DNA from 2 places in the Pseudomonas sp. GW821-FHT11D10 genome. Region 2 is predicted to be linked to the other one. Evidence: riboswitches for the same ligand, from Rfam matches in the RefSeq annotation. Region 2 holds a riboswitch; the other holds the start of a gene.
What was found. A riboswitch is a leader RNA that binds a small molecule or an ion and turns the genes downstream of it on or off. The one in region 2 is predicted to bind cobalamin.
Positions count from the first base shown of each region.

Region 1 (7,413 bases), on a different contig from region 2:
TCGGGATCGCCGCGAAGCCTTTGACCCGCAGGATGCCGTGCTGAACCACCAGTTGCGTCAGTGCGTCGAGCAGCAGGCTTTCGTCGGCTTGCGGCAGTTCGATGGAGATCGAGTCGAAGGCGTCGTGATCGTGATCGTCGTGATCGTCATCGCCTTCACCGTGGTGGTGATCGTGATGGCTGTGGCGGCTGTCGATGTGTTCTTCGGAACCTGCGCCGAGGCCAATCAACACGTCCAGCGGCAGACGACCGTTGCTGGCTTCGATGATTTTCACTGCTGGCGGCAGTTCTTCGGCGACTTCGAGACGGACGCGCGCGAGGTCTTCAGGGCTGGTCTGGTCGGCCTTGTTGAGGATCACCAGATCGGCGCTGGCCAGTTGGTCGGCGAACAGTTCGTGCAGCGGCGATTCGTGGTCCAGGTTCGGATCGAGTTTGCGCTGGGCGTCGACCTGATCCGGGAACGCGGCGAAGGTGCCGGCGGCCACGGCCGGGCTGTCGACCACGGTGATCACCGCGTCAACGGTGCAGGCGCTGCGGATTTCCGGCCACTGGAAGGCTTGCACCAGCGGCTTTGGCAGGGCCAGGCCCGAGGTTTCGATCAGGATGTGGTCGAGATCGCCGCGACGGGCCACCAGTTCGCGCATTACCGGGAAGAACTCTTCCTGAACCGTGCAGCACAGGCAGCCGTTGGCCAGTTCGTAGACGCGGCCGGTGGCTTCTTCTTCGGTGCAGCCGATGGTGCATTGCTTGAGGATTTCACCGTCGATGCCCAGCTCGCCAAACTCGTTGACGATCACCGCGATGCGGCGGCCCTGAGCATTGTCGAGCATGTGCCGCAGCAAGGTGGTTTTGCCCGAGCCGAGGAAGCCGGTGACGATGGTGACGGGGAGTTTGGCCAGTGTTTTCATCGGATGCCCTTTGGCAAGGTGGCGGGCATACGGGACGAGACCGGCGACGCGGGTGCGTGCCTGGAGAGTTCGCCACCGGATCACCCCGCCCGGTTGAAAGTGAGAATCTGTGACGAGGCAGGTCTCCTGGCTGACGGTGTTCGGGTCTTGGCCCGGTATTCGCTGCGCCTTCCCGCTGGCTCTGGATTGAGTTGGCAGTGGCGTGGCAGCGAACAGCACCGTTCACAGTTGCGGGGGCAGCCGCGGCTTGGACCGCGTTCCCTTCTTAGCTTCGGCGTGGGCCGAAGAACCTCGAAAGCGCAAGGCTACGCATGGGTTCGTGATGGGTCAATGGTTGGTGGATTTTGGGATTGGGGGCATATCCGTTGCTTCGGGTGCTGCCGCTGGCGGTTTCGCTCTTACAGCGAGTCCCTTTTTCAAACGCCAAAAAGGAACCAAAAGGCTTTTGCCCCGGCGTACGGCACTTCGCCTAGGCTCAGTGTTCCCTCGCTACGGTGTCCATCAGGGGGCATCGCCTACGGTTTGCTTCGCTGCACCTCCTCTCGATGTATGCGGCTTCGCCGCACGGCGCTGCGCGCCTACCCCCTGATGAACACCTCCGCTCGGCCTGCCGAAGGGGCAAAAAATCAAGAGCCAGAGCCAGAGCAAAAGCCAGAGCAAAAGCCAGATCAAGAGCTCCCTCACCCTAGCCCTCTCCCGGAGGGAGAGGGAACTGATCGAGTGGTTTGGGAGAGGTTCGCCGACGTGCGATACCGCGTCGAACTCAAGTTTTGAAAAGCCCACAAATCGGCTCCCTCTCCTAGGGGAGAGGGCTGGGGTGAGGGGTAACCCCACCACAAAACCAAAGCCGAACACGCCCTGCTCCCCCCACTCAAAACGATGAGCGTTAGCTCGAGTAAAGCTTTTGATCGCAGGGCCCGTCGGCAGGCTGAGTGGAGGGATTGATCCGGGGGTGGGAGCGCAGCGACCGTGCGGCGCAGCCGCATGCATCGAGAGGAGGTGCAGCGAAGCAAACCGTAGGCGATGCCCCCGGATCGATCCCGGAGCGAAGGAACCCCGAGCCTCAGCGAGGGGCCGTACGTCAGGGTTAAAGACCTTTTGGTTACTTTTGGGGCGTTTGCCAAAAGTGACCCGCCGTAAGGGCGGAACCCTAAGTGGCCGTTACCGCAGCAACGGATCTGCCCACAAAATTGACTAAAATCCCCAACCCATGGTCTCCTACACAACTTGTTACGGGTGCCCTTCACAGGGTGAAACGGGAAACCGGTGAATCATGTGCTTTACTCTAAAGCCATGTCAGTCCGGTGCTGCCCCCGCAACGGTAAGCGAGCGAAGCGTCAGATCCACTGTGCCCACAGGCATGGGAAGGTGACGCTTGCAGGTCGGCCAGACGCCAACCCCTCGTGAGCCCGGAGACCGGCCCGCAACACACAGTGCGCATCCTTGCGCCACTGAACATAACAAACCCGCGGTGGGCGGGCGCTGTTCGAACCTCTGCGTGCCCGGCCGCAGGGGTTTTCATGCGCTCAATTCACCCGCTGACACTCCAGAGGGAAGCGCCATGTCGATCATCAGCAGCACCGGCAGCAATTCGGACAAGATCTCCAGCACTACCACCCTGAGCCAACGCCTGACCGCCGCCGTCTGCGCGTCGATCCTCGGTGCGTGCCTCGTGTATTTCGCCGGTTTCTCGCACATCGAAGCGGTGCACAACGCCGCCCACGATACCCGCCACAGCGCCGCGTTCCCGTGCCACTGAGACCTGACGACATGATCAAGCGTATTGCGCAGACCGCAGGTTTCACCGGCCTTCTGGCCGCCCTGCTCCTGACGTTGCTGCAAAGCTTCTGGGTTTCGCCGCTGATTCTGCAGGCCGAAACCTTCGAGAAAGCCGAGCCGGTGGCCGAAGTTCACGAACACGCTGCCGGCACCGCCGCCCACACCCACGATGCCGAAGCCTGGGAGCCGGAAGACGGTTGGCAGCGCGTGGTGTCCACCACCGGCGGCAATCTGGTCGTAGCCGTGGGTTTTGCCCTGATGCTGGCGGGTCTGTACACCCTGCGTGCGCCGACCAAAACCTCGCAAGGCCTGCTCTGGGGGCTGGCCGGTTATGCGACCTTCGTACTCGCCCCGACCATGGGCCTGCCACCTGAACTGCCGGGCACTGCTGCCGCGGATCTGGCCTCGCGTCAGATGTGGTGGATCGGCACTGCCGCCTCCACCGCTGTCGGCCTGGCCTTGATCGCGTTCAGCCGTAACTGGCTGATGAAGATCCTCGGCGTGGCGATCCTTGCCGTGCCGCACGTGATCGGCGCGCCACAACCGGAAGTGCATTCGATGCTCGCCCCGGAAGCCCTCGAAGCTCAGTTCAAAATCGCTTCGCAGCTGACCAACGTCGCGTTCTGGCTGGCCCTGGGCCTGATCAGCGCCTGGTTGTTCCGCCGCAAAAGCGAAGGTCAGTACCACGCATGACCGATGACAGCGCAGCGCCGACCTTCGTGGTCGGCCTGGGCTGCCAGCGCGGCTGCCCGGCCAGCACGCTGCGTGCATTGCTTGACCAGGCGTTGCAGGCGCATCGAATTGATCTTGAGAAGGTCAAGGCGCTCGCCAGTATCGACCTCAAGCGCGACGAACCCGGTTTGCAGGAACTCGCCGCCCAACTGGCGCTGCCGTTGCTGTATTTCAGCAGCGAGGAACTGGCCAGTTATCAGCAACGTTTGAGTCATCATTCACAGATCGCCTTCGAACGCACCGGCTGTTATGGCGTAGCGGAAAGTGCCGCGCTGGCGCTCGCCGAACAGTTGATCAGCGGCCCGGCAAAACTGCTGATTTCGCGGCAAAAGTACGCTCAAGCAACTCTGGCATTGGCCGGCGCGGCGTAAATTCCCGATAATCCCCGCTTTCGATCATGAGCATTCTTCATCTGAAGGGCTTGTGAAGCACTGCCCTGCCCCTTTTTTACAGGATCCAACGATGACCGTTTACTTCATCGGCGCCGGCCCCGGCGACCCGGAATTGATCACTGTCAAAGGCCAGCGGCTGATCCGCAGCTGCCCGGTGATCATCTACGCAGGTTCGCTGGTGCCGACGGCGGTGCTGGAAGGTCATTGCGCTGAAACCGTGGTCAACAGCGCAGAGCTGCACCTGGAACAGATCATCGACCTGATCAAGACCGCCCACGCCAAAGGCCAGGATGTGGCGCGGGTGCATTCGGGGGATCCAAGCCTGTATGGCGCCATTGGTGAGCAGATTCGTTATCTGCGCGAGTTGGGTATCCCGTTCGAAATCATTCCCGGCGTGACCGCTACCGCCGCGTGCGCCGCGCTGTTGGGCGCTGAACTTACGCTGCCGGACATCTCGCAAAGCGTGATCCTCACCCGTTATGCGGACAAGACGGCGATGCCTGCCGGCGAGGAACTCGGCAGTCTGGCGCAGCACGGGGCGACCATGGCGATTCATCTGGGGGTCAATCATCTGGAGAAAATCATTGCCGAACTGCTGCCGCATTACGGTGCGGATTGCCCGATTGCGGTGATTCACCGGGCGACGTGGCCGGATCAGGACTGGGTGGTCGGGACGCTGGAGGATATTGCCGAGAAGGTGGCGGCCAAGGGGTTTCGGCGTACGGCGTTGATTCTGGTCGGGCGGGTGTTGGGCAGCGATCATTTCAGTGAGTCGTCGCTGTATCGCGCCGGGCACGCGCACCTTTATCGACCGTGAATGGGACGCGGAGCGTCCCGGGCTGCATTCCCACGCAGAGCGTGGGAACGATCAAAAAAAACGGCGCTCACGGGGCGCCGTTTTTCATGCCGCAGCGAACACCTTAGTAGTAGGCGTTTTCTTTCTGCGTGTGGTCGGTCACGTCGCGAACGCCCTTGAGTTCCGGAATGCGCTCGAGCAGGGTGCGCTCGATGCCTTCCTTCAGGGTCACGTCCGCCTGGCCGCAGCCCTGGCAACCGCCGCCGAACTGCAGTACGGCAATGCCGTCTTCAACCACATCGATCAGGCTGACCTGACCGCCGTGGCTGGCCAGCCCCGGGTTGATTTCGGTTTGCAGGTAGTAGTTGATGCGCTCGTTGATCGGGCTGTCGGCGTTGACCATCGGGACTTTGGCGTTTGGCGCCTTGATGGTCAGCTGGCCGCCCATGCGGTCGGTGGCGTAGTCGACGACGGCATCATCGAGGAACGCTTCGCTGAACGAGTCGATGTAAGCGGTGAAGCTTTTCAGCCCCAGCGCCGTGTCTTCAGGTTTCTCTTCGCCCGGCTTGCAGTAGGCAATGCAGGTTTCGGCGTACTGGGTGCCAGGCTGGGTGATGAAAACGCGGATGCCGATGCCCGGGGTGTTCTGCTTGGAGAGCAGATCGGCCAGGTAATCATGGGCGGCGTCGGTAATGGTAATAGCGGTCATGGAGACTCCTCGCAGGCTTGAGGCGGAGTTTACGCCAATCGGCGCGCGGCACAAAGTCCTAGTATTTACGTAGGAATAGTTCGCAAATCGGCTAGGCGCCAGGTTCGCCGTCAATCCGCGCTTTAAGCCATTGATAACTGCGTTTTTCCACCCATTCGTAGCTCAGCCACGAACCGATAGCGATGGCCAGCGCACAGACGACAAACATCAAATACGGGTTGATCCCGTAGCGTCGGGCCAGATAACCGCCGGCCGACAGCACCAGCACATGCATCAGATACACCGAGTACGAACAGTCACCCAGCAGCTTGAGCAGCCTGTTGCGTTCGACATAACGTTCGAGCGCCATGCTGGCCATGACCAGCACCGCACTGGGCACGCCCCAGTTCAGCAATCGGGGTTCCGGCGGCAGATGATAGATCGCCAGCAACGCCGCACCGATCCCCAATAAGGGCAGCCAGAGCGCCGGTCCGATCCAGCCGCGACGGTAGAGCATGCCGATGCCGATCCCCAGCAGGAACTCATAAACGATGTCCGAGCGATAAAACTCGCTGACCCAGCCAAACCCGGTCCAGGCCTGGCACACCGCAAACAGCAGCGCCGCGACCACCAGCAAGCGGACTTGCAGCCGGAACAACAGCGCCCAGGCGAACAGCACGTAAAACAGCATTTCGTAATTCAGGGTCCAGCCGACATTCAGGGTCGGGTAGATCCCGTAGCCGCCGGGGTTTTCGGTCGGGATAAACAGCAGCGACAGCAGCAAATGACTCCAGTCCACCGTCTGATCCGGCAGCAACGGCCGGGCGAACACCACCAGCAACGCCATCAGCACCGTGTAGAGCCAATACGCCGGAACAATCCGAAACAGTCGATACAGCAGAAACCGCGCCGGCGGCAGCGCCTTGCCTTCGGTGGACAGGAAAATCACCAGCCCGCTGATCACGAAAAAGATATCGACGCCCACGGCGCCCTTGTCGATGAACAGCTGCCCTATCGGCCCGCGCGCCTCGAAGTCGAAGAAAATCTGCATGAAGTGATGGCAGACCACCGCCCACGCGGCGAGCGCTCGCAGGGCCTGCACTGAAATCAACATCGATGGCGCTCCCGATCCCGTACTTCACAGGATTGGGACAACCGCCATCGCTCAAACGATCAAAGATTCTCGTACCGGTTCATGTCCAGCACGCCCTCTTCCACCGGATCGGTTTCGTGGATGTACTGGCTCAAATCATGGAAATAGAACCAGAACTGCGGATGACTGCGGCGAATACCCCAGCGTTCGACGATTTTCTCGAACTGCGCCGCGTCCTTTGCACTCTCCATGGCGTCGACAAACGCCGGCACCTGATCCGCCGGGATGTTGAACATGAAATTCGGGTAGCTGCTGAGCACGCCCGGATAGATCGTCAGCGTGTCCAGCCCCGGTTGATAGCGTAGCGATTCACCGAGCAGGAACGCCACGTTGCTGTGCGCACGGTTGCGCAGCAGGCTGTAGACCTCGCGTTTGCCGCTGCGGGTTTCGACCCGCAGCATCGTCGCTTCCGGCAATTGATCGATCACTTTCAGGCCGGCTGCCGGGCGCGAAGTCAGGCGACTCAGCGCCTGTTCGGCGTTCTGCAGGGTCGGGTCGATGTTCGGGCGCGAGCAATAGGCATCTTCGCAACGGTTGATCGGATCCGGACGCGCGTTGAGGTCGCCGTAGCGCGCCAGCAATTGCATGGCGAAATCGTGTTTCGGGTCTTTCTCGTCGAGTTTCAGCGCGGTCGGCTTGTCGTCATCGATGGCTTCGTAATCGAGCCACATCTTGAACTGGCCGCTGCTCTGGTACCAATCGTCGAGGTAACCCTCACGGGAATCGGCGGGCATCAGACGCAGGAAGTTCTGCTCGGCGCCGTTGCGGATCAGGTCGAAATACAGGCGCGTTTGCGCCTGATGGGAGACGTTGCCGAACACATCGAAATTCACCGCCAACTGGTAATAGGTACGCTCCAGCAGCGGGTAGTCGAACAGCCACATGGTCTGCGGCACTTCGCCGATCAGGCCTTTGGTCACCGAAGCGCTGTCGAAGTGGCGGAAGATGCTGAGCAAGGCGTTGTCG
Region 1 covers NZ_JBXARR010000001.1:810,251-817,663, reverse strand. The annotation lists gene cobW (cobalamin biosynthesis protein CobW) at 1-907, opposite strand, end outside; cobalamin riboswitch at 1,007-1,216, opposite strand; cobalamin riboswitch at 2,125-2,346, shown strand; gene AC1RT4_RS03885 (CbtB domain-containing protein) at 2,469-2,666, shown strand; gene AC1RT4_RS03880 (CbtA family protein) at 2,678-3,379, shown strand; gene AC1RT4_RS03875 (cobalamin biosynthesis protein) at 3,376-3,789, shown strand; gene cobM (precorrin-4 C(11)-methyltransferase) at 3,881-4,627, shown strand; gene nfuA (Fe-S biogenesis protein NfuA) at 4,731-5,315, opposite strand; gene AC1RT4_RS03860 (acyltransferase family protein) at 5,407-6,408, opposite strand; gene AC1RT4_RS03855 (fatty acid cis/trans isomerase) at 6,468-7,413, opposite strand, start outside.
Region 1: it holds a riboswitch for cobalamin, as region 2 does, so the genes downstream of both, AC1RT4_RS03885 (CbtB domain-containing protein) here and cobO (cob(I)yrinic acid a,c-diamide adenosyltransferase) in region 2, are expected to answer to the same signal.

Region 2 (7,413 bases):
ATGCGCTGACGAGTATGGCCTTCGGTGTCGCGCAAACAGGCCTGGCCGAGTACTCGGGTCGGCCCGCTGACTGCCCAGGGCCCGACCTGTTCGGCCAGCAACCTAAGCAACTTGCGCTCGGCCAGCACGAACCCCAGCCGCACACCGGCCAGACCGAAAAACTTGCCGAACGAGCGCAACACGATCAACCCCACTTGATGCGCATGCGGGGCGAGGCTCAGCTGCGGCGTGTTGTCCATGAACGCTTCGTCGACCACCAGCCAGCCGCCGCGCTGGGCCAGCCGCGCGTGCCAGTCGAGCAGGCGCGCCGGGGTCAGATTCAGGCCCGTTGGATTGTTCGGATTGACTACCACCAGCACGTCGAGGCTGTCGAGAAAGAAATCGACCTCCTGCTCCAGAACCTCACGCACGATATAGCCGCTACGCCGCCAGGCTTCAGCATGCTCGGCATAACACGGCGACAGCACGCCGACCTTGCCGGCGCGACGCAATCGCGGCAGCAGTTGAATGGCCATCTGCGAACCGGCCACCGGCAGCACCTGGCTGGCGCCGTAGTAATCGCAGGCGGCCTGCTCCAGACCATCATCGTTTTCCGGCAGGCGCGCCCAGGCCCGCAGCGGAATCTCCGGGACCGGAAACGGCCACGGCGCCAGGCCCGTGGACAGGTCGAGCCAGTCTTCTTCCGCGATGCCGTATTCGAGCGCCGCCCTGCGCAACCGGCCACCGTGCTCAAGCATAGAATTCAGCCCCCACGCAGAGAATCAGCAGCCATAACCATACCCCGCGCTGGACCAATTGCCAGCCGCGATCAATGGAATCGGCATCCGCCGGTGCGCCCTCGCCCAGTTGCGGACGCTCGTGCAGTTCGCCGTGGTAAATCGCCGGGCCACCCAGCTCGACGCCCAAGGCACCCGCGCCGGCGGCCATCACCGGGCCGGCGTTCGGGCTGTCCCATTTCGGCGCCTGGGTGCGCCAGCATTTCAACGCCAGTCGGGTTTTGCCGAGCAGCGCGTAGGTCAACGCCACCAGCCGCGCAGGAATGTAGTTGAGGACGTCGTCGATTTTTGCCGCCGCCCAGCCGAAACGCTCGAAGCGCTCGTTGCGATAGCCCCACATCGCGTCGAGCGTATTGCTCAGGCGATAGAGCACCACACCCGGCGCACCGGCCACAGCAAACCAAAACAGCGCGGCGAACACCGCATCGCTGCCGTTCTCCAGTACCGATTCGGTGGCGGCGCGGGCGACAGCGGTGCTGTCCAGCTCATCGGTCTGACGGCTGACCAGATAGCCCACACGCTTGCGCGCCTCTTCCAGATCATCGGCGCGCAGGGCCTTGGCCACCGGCTCGACGTGCTCACCCAGGCTGCGCATGCCGAGGGCGCAATACAGCGCGAGAATCTCGACGATCCAGCCCACATACGGCGCCCAGGAAAACGCCGTGGCCAGCAGGGTCAGCGGCAACACCGCAATCACCCACGCGGTGACACCATGGCTGCGCCAGCCGCGACCAGCGCTATTGAAACGTTGCTCGATGCGCCCGGCGAAATTGCCGAACGCCACCAGCGGATGCCAGCGTTTCGGTTCACCCAGCAGCGCATCCAGCGCAACCGCGGCGACACTCAACAACGCCACACTCATTGATTCACTCCCCAAAAATTTTCATACAGCAGCTCATTGAGCGGACGCGCCTGCGCCCACCCTTCGAGTACCAGCATCGGCGCCGGATAGAATTCCTTGACCGGCCCCAAACAAAGAACCGCCAACGGCTTGGCCCCGGCCGGCAGTTTCAGCAGATCGGCCAGCGCCTGCGGCTCGAACAGCGACACCCAGCCCATGCCCAGGCCTTCGGCACGCGCGGCGAGCCACAGGTTCTGGATTGCGCAGGACAACGAGGCCATGTCCATTTCCGGCAACGTGCGGCGGCCGAAAATATGCCGCTCGCGATCGTCCATCAACGCAGCGACCAACACTTCGGCGCAGTCGTTGATGCCTTCGACCTTGAGCTTCATGAACTCGTCGCTGCGTTCGCCGAGGGCTTCGGCGGTGCGCACGCGCTCCTCTTCAACAAGGTTCTGGATCTGGCCACGTAGCGCGCGGTCGCTGATGCGGATGAAGCGCCACGGCTGCATCAGGCCGACACTCGGCGCCTGGTGCGCGGCTTCAAGCAAACGGCGCAACAGTTCCGGCTCGACCGTGCCGCCGCTGAAATGGCGCATGTCGCGGCGTTCGGCGATGGCGCGGTAGACCGCTTCGCGCTCGGCGTCAGTGAAGGCGTTGTCGGTCATGGCACCAACAGTGCGGCAATCGCCGACGGATTCGACGGGAAGTAAAAATGCACGTACGAGGCGGTCATCCGCCCTTCCCGGTAAACAGCTTCCGCGCCGCGCCCGCCGTTGGGGCTGTGGCCACGGGCAATCGGTGTCAGTTCGGTGGTGGTCAGGGAATGATGATAGGTGTGGCCGCGCAGCAGGCCTTCCGGCAGGTCGACCTCTTGCAGCGCCAGCGCGGCGAGACGCTTCTGCATCACGGCGTCGCCACTCAACAGGCCGACCAAATCAGCGCGGGTGCCTTCGACATCGGTCAACGAGTCGAGCAGATACAACATGCCGCCACATTCGGCGAGCAGCGGTTTTCCGGCCGCATGATGCGCGCGGATCGCTTTGAGCATGTCGGCGTTCTGCGACAGGGCAACGTGGTGCAATTCCGGATAGCCGCCGGGCAGGTACAAGCTGTGGGCGTCGGGCAATTGCGTATCGCGGATCGGCGAAAAGAAACTCAACTCGGCGCCCATCGCCCGCAACAGATCGAGACTGGCGCCGTAGGTAAAGGCGAAGGCTTCGTCGCGGGCGACGGCAATTCGCACGCCTTCGAGCAGCTTTTCGGTCTCAATGATTTCAGGCGCGGCGAATTCCACGGCCGGTGGCAGCGCTACCTCGCAAGTGCCGGCCAGCGCTTCGGCGGCGGCGTCGAGGCGCACGTCGAGATCATTGAGTTCGCTGGCCTGCACCAGACCGAGATGGCGGCTCGGCAGTTCGATTCCGGTTTCCCGGGACAATGCGCCGTACCAGCGCAGGCCTTCGGTGAGGCTGCCTTCGAGCAACTGCGCATGGCGCGCGGTGCCGACGCGGTTTGCCAGCACGCCGGCGAACGGCAGGTCCGGCTGATAGCGCGCCAGCCCCAGCGCCAGTGCGCCGAAGGTCTGAGCCATGGCCGTGCCGTCGATCACACCCAGCACCGGCACGCCGAAATGCCGGGCCAGATCGGCGCTCGACGGCGTGCCGTCGAACAGGCCCATGACGCCTTCGATCAGGATCAGATCGGCTTCGGCGGCGGCTTCCCACAACAGGCGTCGACTTTCCTGTTCGCCGACCATCCACATGTCCAGTTGATAGACCGGCGCACCGCTGGCGCGCTCGAGGATCATCGGGTCGAGAAAGTCCGGGCCGCATTTGAACACGCGAACCTTGCGCCCCTGATTGCGATGCAGACGGGCCAGCGCGGCAGTGACGGTGGTCTTGCCCTGACCGGAGGCCGGCGCGGCGATCAGTACCGCCGGGCAGTGACGTGGTTGATTCAAAGTTCGACGCCTTTCTGCGCTTTGATGCCGGCCTGGAAGGCATGCTTGATCATGCCCATTTCGGTGACGGTGTCGCCCATCTCGATCATTTCCGGCTTTGCGGCGCGGCCGGTGACGATCACGTGCTGCATCGGCGGACGGGCCTGCAGATCACTGAGCACCTGATCCAGATCGAGGTAGCCGTGCTTGAGGGCGATGTTCAGCTCATCGAGCACCACCAGACCGATCGACGGATCGCGCAGCAGTTCGCGGGAGACTTCCCAGGCCGCTTCGGCGGCGGCGATGTCGCGCTGGCGGTCCTGGGTTTCCCAGGTGAAGCCCTCGCCCATCACATGAAAACGCACTTGCTCCGGGAAGCGGCGGAAGAACAGCTCTTCGCCGGTGCTGTTGCGGCCCTTGATGAACTGCACCACGCCGCACTGCATGCCGTGGCCCATGGCGCGAGCGAGCATGCCGAATGCCGAGCTGCTTTTGCCTTTGCCGTTGCCGGTCAGCACCAGCACCAGGCCGCATTCATCTGGCGAATTGGCGATGCGTTCATCGATCACGGCTTTTTTGCGCTGCATGCGCGCCAGGTGGCGCTCGTCGCGTTCGGGGGAATCAGTCATGGGGGAGCTCTCCGTTGAGGCTGGATAACGGCGGGCAGGCACAAGAATAGACGGCAACAAGCCTGGCATCGCCCACCGTGATGCCGCTGGATGGATCAGGCCGGTCTCCGGGCTCATGAGCGGCTGGTGCCTGGCTGCGCGCCTTCCCGCTTTTACGCAGTGGCATCGGACGCAGCTTTTACTCATTTACCGTTGCGGGGGCAGCGCCGGGATCGTGAGGGTTCATCGCTTGAAGACCCGCCTCACCGGCTTCCCTGTTTCACTCTGTCGACATGCGCCACAGAGCACCTGAAACAAGCCGCGAAGGTTAGAGGGTTGGGGGTGGAGCGTCAATTGAAGAGGGGCTTGTGCGGCGAATAACTGCCGCCGATCAATTAACTGACGCCAATCTTGTGCCACACTGTCAGCAGTGATATCAAAGAGCCATGCTTTTTGACTGCAGAGAGCACATCACAATAACAAGGGAGAGCACCATGCAAGGCATGATCATCAGCAATCCGCGGCTGGAATTCCTGCGCCCGGTGCTGGAACGCTGGTTTGACTGTATCGACCGCTACAACGCCGTGCGCGGCGACAACGACACGCCCTACTGGCACGACGAAAAAGCCAACCTCGGCCTGCTGTCGGCCGCTGCCTGGATGGCCGAACTGGTCACCCTGCGCGACACCGCCACCCGCAAACAAAACGAAGAAGGCGAGCGCAATGCCCGCGCCGACCTGTTTATCGCTGGCGCCGAGGAGCGCGCCTTCATTCAGGCCACCCAACGCTGGCCACGCGTCACCAGCCTGAATCTGACGCAGGCCTTGGCGGATATCACCAGCGATGCCAAGCGCATCAGCTACGCCAGCGACCTGAAACTCGGCTGCCTGTTCGTCGCCCCGCAAAAGGCCCAGCACAGCGCCAGCCCGGAAGAACTGCAGGACATGGTCGACGACCTGCAAAAGGAACACACCTGCGCCGTCGCCTGGTATTTCCCCTACGCCTACCGCAAATTGCGCAGCGAAGCCGGCAACTATCACCCCGGCATTGCCGTGCTGTTCAAGGAAGCCCGCGGCTGAGGGTTGAACCATCGGGCTTGTGCGCTTCTCTATGATTAAGAATGCATTCATAGGGAAGATCAGCAATGCGCAAGCCCCAGCTCGTTTTCGTCATCGTGCTCGCCGGAGGGCTCGCCGCCTGTGGTGAATCCTCCAGCCTGCAAGTCTCCGACGGCACCGGCCCGTCACCCCGGTTGCCCGAACCGAACAAGACCCTGATCCCGACGGTGAACATCGCCCCGGCCATCGGCTGGCCGGCCGGCGCGAAACCGACGACAACGGCAGGCACTCAAGTGGCAGCCTTTGCCGAAAATCTCGATCACCCGCGCTGGCTGTACGTGCTGCCCAATGGCGACGTGCTGGTGGCGGAAACCAACGCCCCGCCCAAACCCGACGACGGCAAGGGCATTCGCGGCTGGGTGATGAAGAAAGTCATGGGCCGCGCCGGTGCCGGCGTTCCCAGCCCGAACCGCATTACCCTGCTGCGTGACGCCGATCACGATGGCGTGGCCGAAACCCGCACGGTGTTCCTGCAGAACCTCAACTCGCCGTTCGGCATGACCCTGGTCGGCAACGATCTGTACGTCGCCGATACCGATCGCCTGCTGCGCTTTAACTACGAACCCGGCGCGACCGAAATCAAGAGCCAGCCGATCAAGGTCGTGGACTTGCCGGGCGGCACGCTCAACCACCACTGGACCAAGAACGTCATCGCCAGCAAGGACGGCAGCAAGCTGTACGTCACTGTCGGCTCGAACAGCAACGTCGGCGAAAACGGCCTCGATCAGGAAGAAGGCCGTGCGGCGATCTGGGAAGTCGATCGCGCCACCGGCAACCACCGGATCTTCGCCTCGGGCATCCGTAACCCCAACGGCCTGGCCTGGGAACCACAAACCGGTGCGCTGTGGACCGCCGTCAACGAGCGCGACGAAATCGGCAGCGATCTGGTGCCGGACTACATCACCTCGGTCAAGGACGGTGGCTTCTATGGCTGGCCGTTCAGCTACTACGGCCAGCACATTGACGTGCGTGTGGAACCACAGCGGCCGGACATGGTGGCCAAGGCCATCGCTCCCGACTACGCCGTCGGCCCGCACACTGCATCACTTGGCCTGACCTTCGCTGAAGGCAATCGCCTGCCGGCGCAGTTCAAGGAAGGCGCGTTCATCGGCCAGCACGGCTCGTGGAACCGCAAACCGCATAGCGGTTACAAGGTGATCTTTGTGCCGTTTGCTGCCGGCAAGCCGAGCGGAACGCCCGTGGATGTGCTGACCGGCTTCCTCGACAAGGACGAGAACGCGCTGGGTCGCCCGGTCGGCGTGGTGATCGACCAACAAGGTGGATTGCTGGTGGCGGATGACGTGGGGAACAAGGTGTGGCGGGTTTCAGCGACCCGTTAATCTGTTGCAGGCATAAAAAACCCGTGGGAGCCATTCAGTTCCCACGGGTTTTTATGTATCTGGATTACGGGTTATGCGCCAGATGCTCCGGCTGCAGAACGCGCTTGGCGCTCAGATAGGCTTTCTGCCAATACGCTTTCGACAGGCTGTCCAGCTTCACCGTGCCACCGGTGGCCGGCGCATGAACGAAGCGCCCTTCCCCAACGTAGATTCCGGCATGACTGACCTGCGAGCCGCCATTGGTGGCGAAGAAGATCAGGTCGCCAGTCTGCAGCCCTTCCTTGCCGACATTCGGCGCCTGCATCACGATCATCTCGCGGGTGGAACGCGGCAGGCTGATGCCGGCGGCATCGCGATAGACAAACCCGATCAGGCCGCTGCAATCGAAGCCCGAATCCGGCGTGTTGCCGCCCCAGCGATAAGGCGTGCCCACCAGCCCGAGCGCGCGAAACAGCACGTCTTCGGCAGCGGGGGAAAAGGCCTGGGAGGATCCGAATACGATCGGAGCGCGAACCACCGGCGCAGGCGGCGGAGTGCGACTGGCGCAGCCACTGAGCAGCGCTGCGAAGAACATCAAGGCAAAGCGGGCCGACATCGTCATATGCAGAACATCCTGATCTGGCTGAGGCTTTGACTGCCGATTCGACAGAAAACAAAACCGCCTGCGTTGGGACGCAGGCGGTTTGCCATCAATATAGATCAGGATTCTAGCGGCTACGCGGCAAACTTCAAGTAAGACTTTAACTTCACCTTGTAAAGTTTAGGTCTATTGCCTCTGAAGGGCCGCATTG
Region 2 covers NZ_JBXARR010000003.1:24,079-31,491, forward strand. The annotation lists gene cobD (threonine-phosphate decarboxylase CobD) at 1-737, opposite strand, end outside; gene cbiB (adenosylcobinamide-phosphate synthase CbiB) at 730-1,638, opposite strand; gene bluB (5,6-dimethylbenzimidazole synthase) at 1,635-2,285, opposite strand; gene AC1RT4_RS10255 (cobyrinic acid a,c-diamide synthase CobB) at 2,282-3,577, opposite strand; gene cobO (cob(I)yrinic acid a,c-diamide adenosyltransferase) at 3,574-4,185, opposite strand; cobalamin riboswitch at 4,267-4,492, opposite strand; gene AC1RT4_RS10265 (hypothetical protein) at 4,659-5,243, shown strand; gene AC1RT4_RS10270 (PQQ-dependent sugar dehydrogenase) at 5,309-6,622, shown strand; gene AC1RT4_RS10275 (C40 family peptidase) at 6,687-7,223, opposite strand.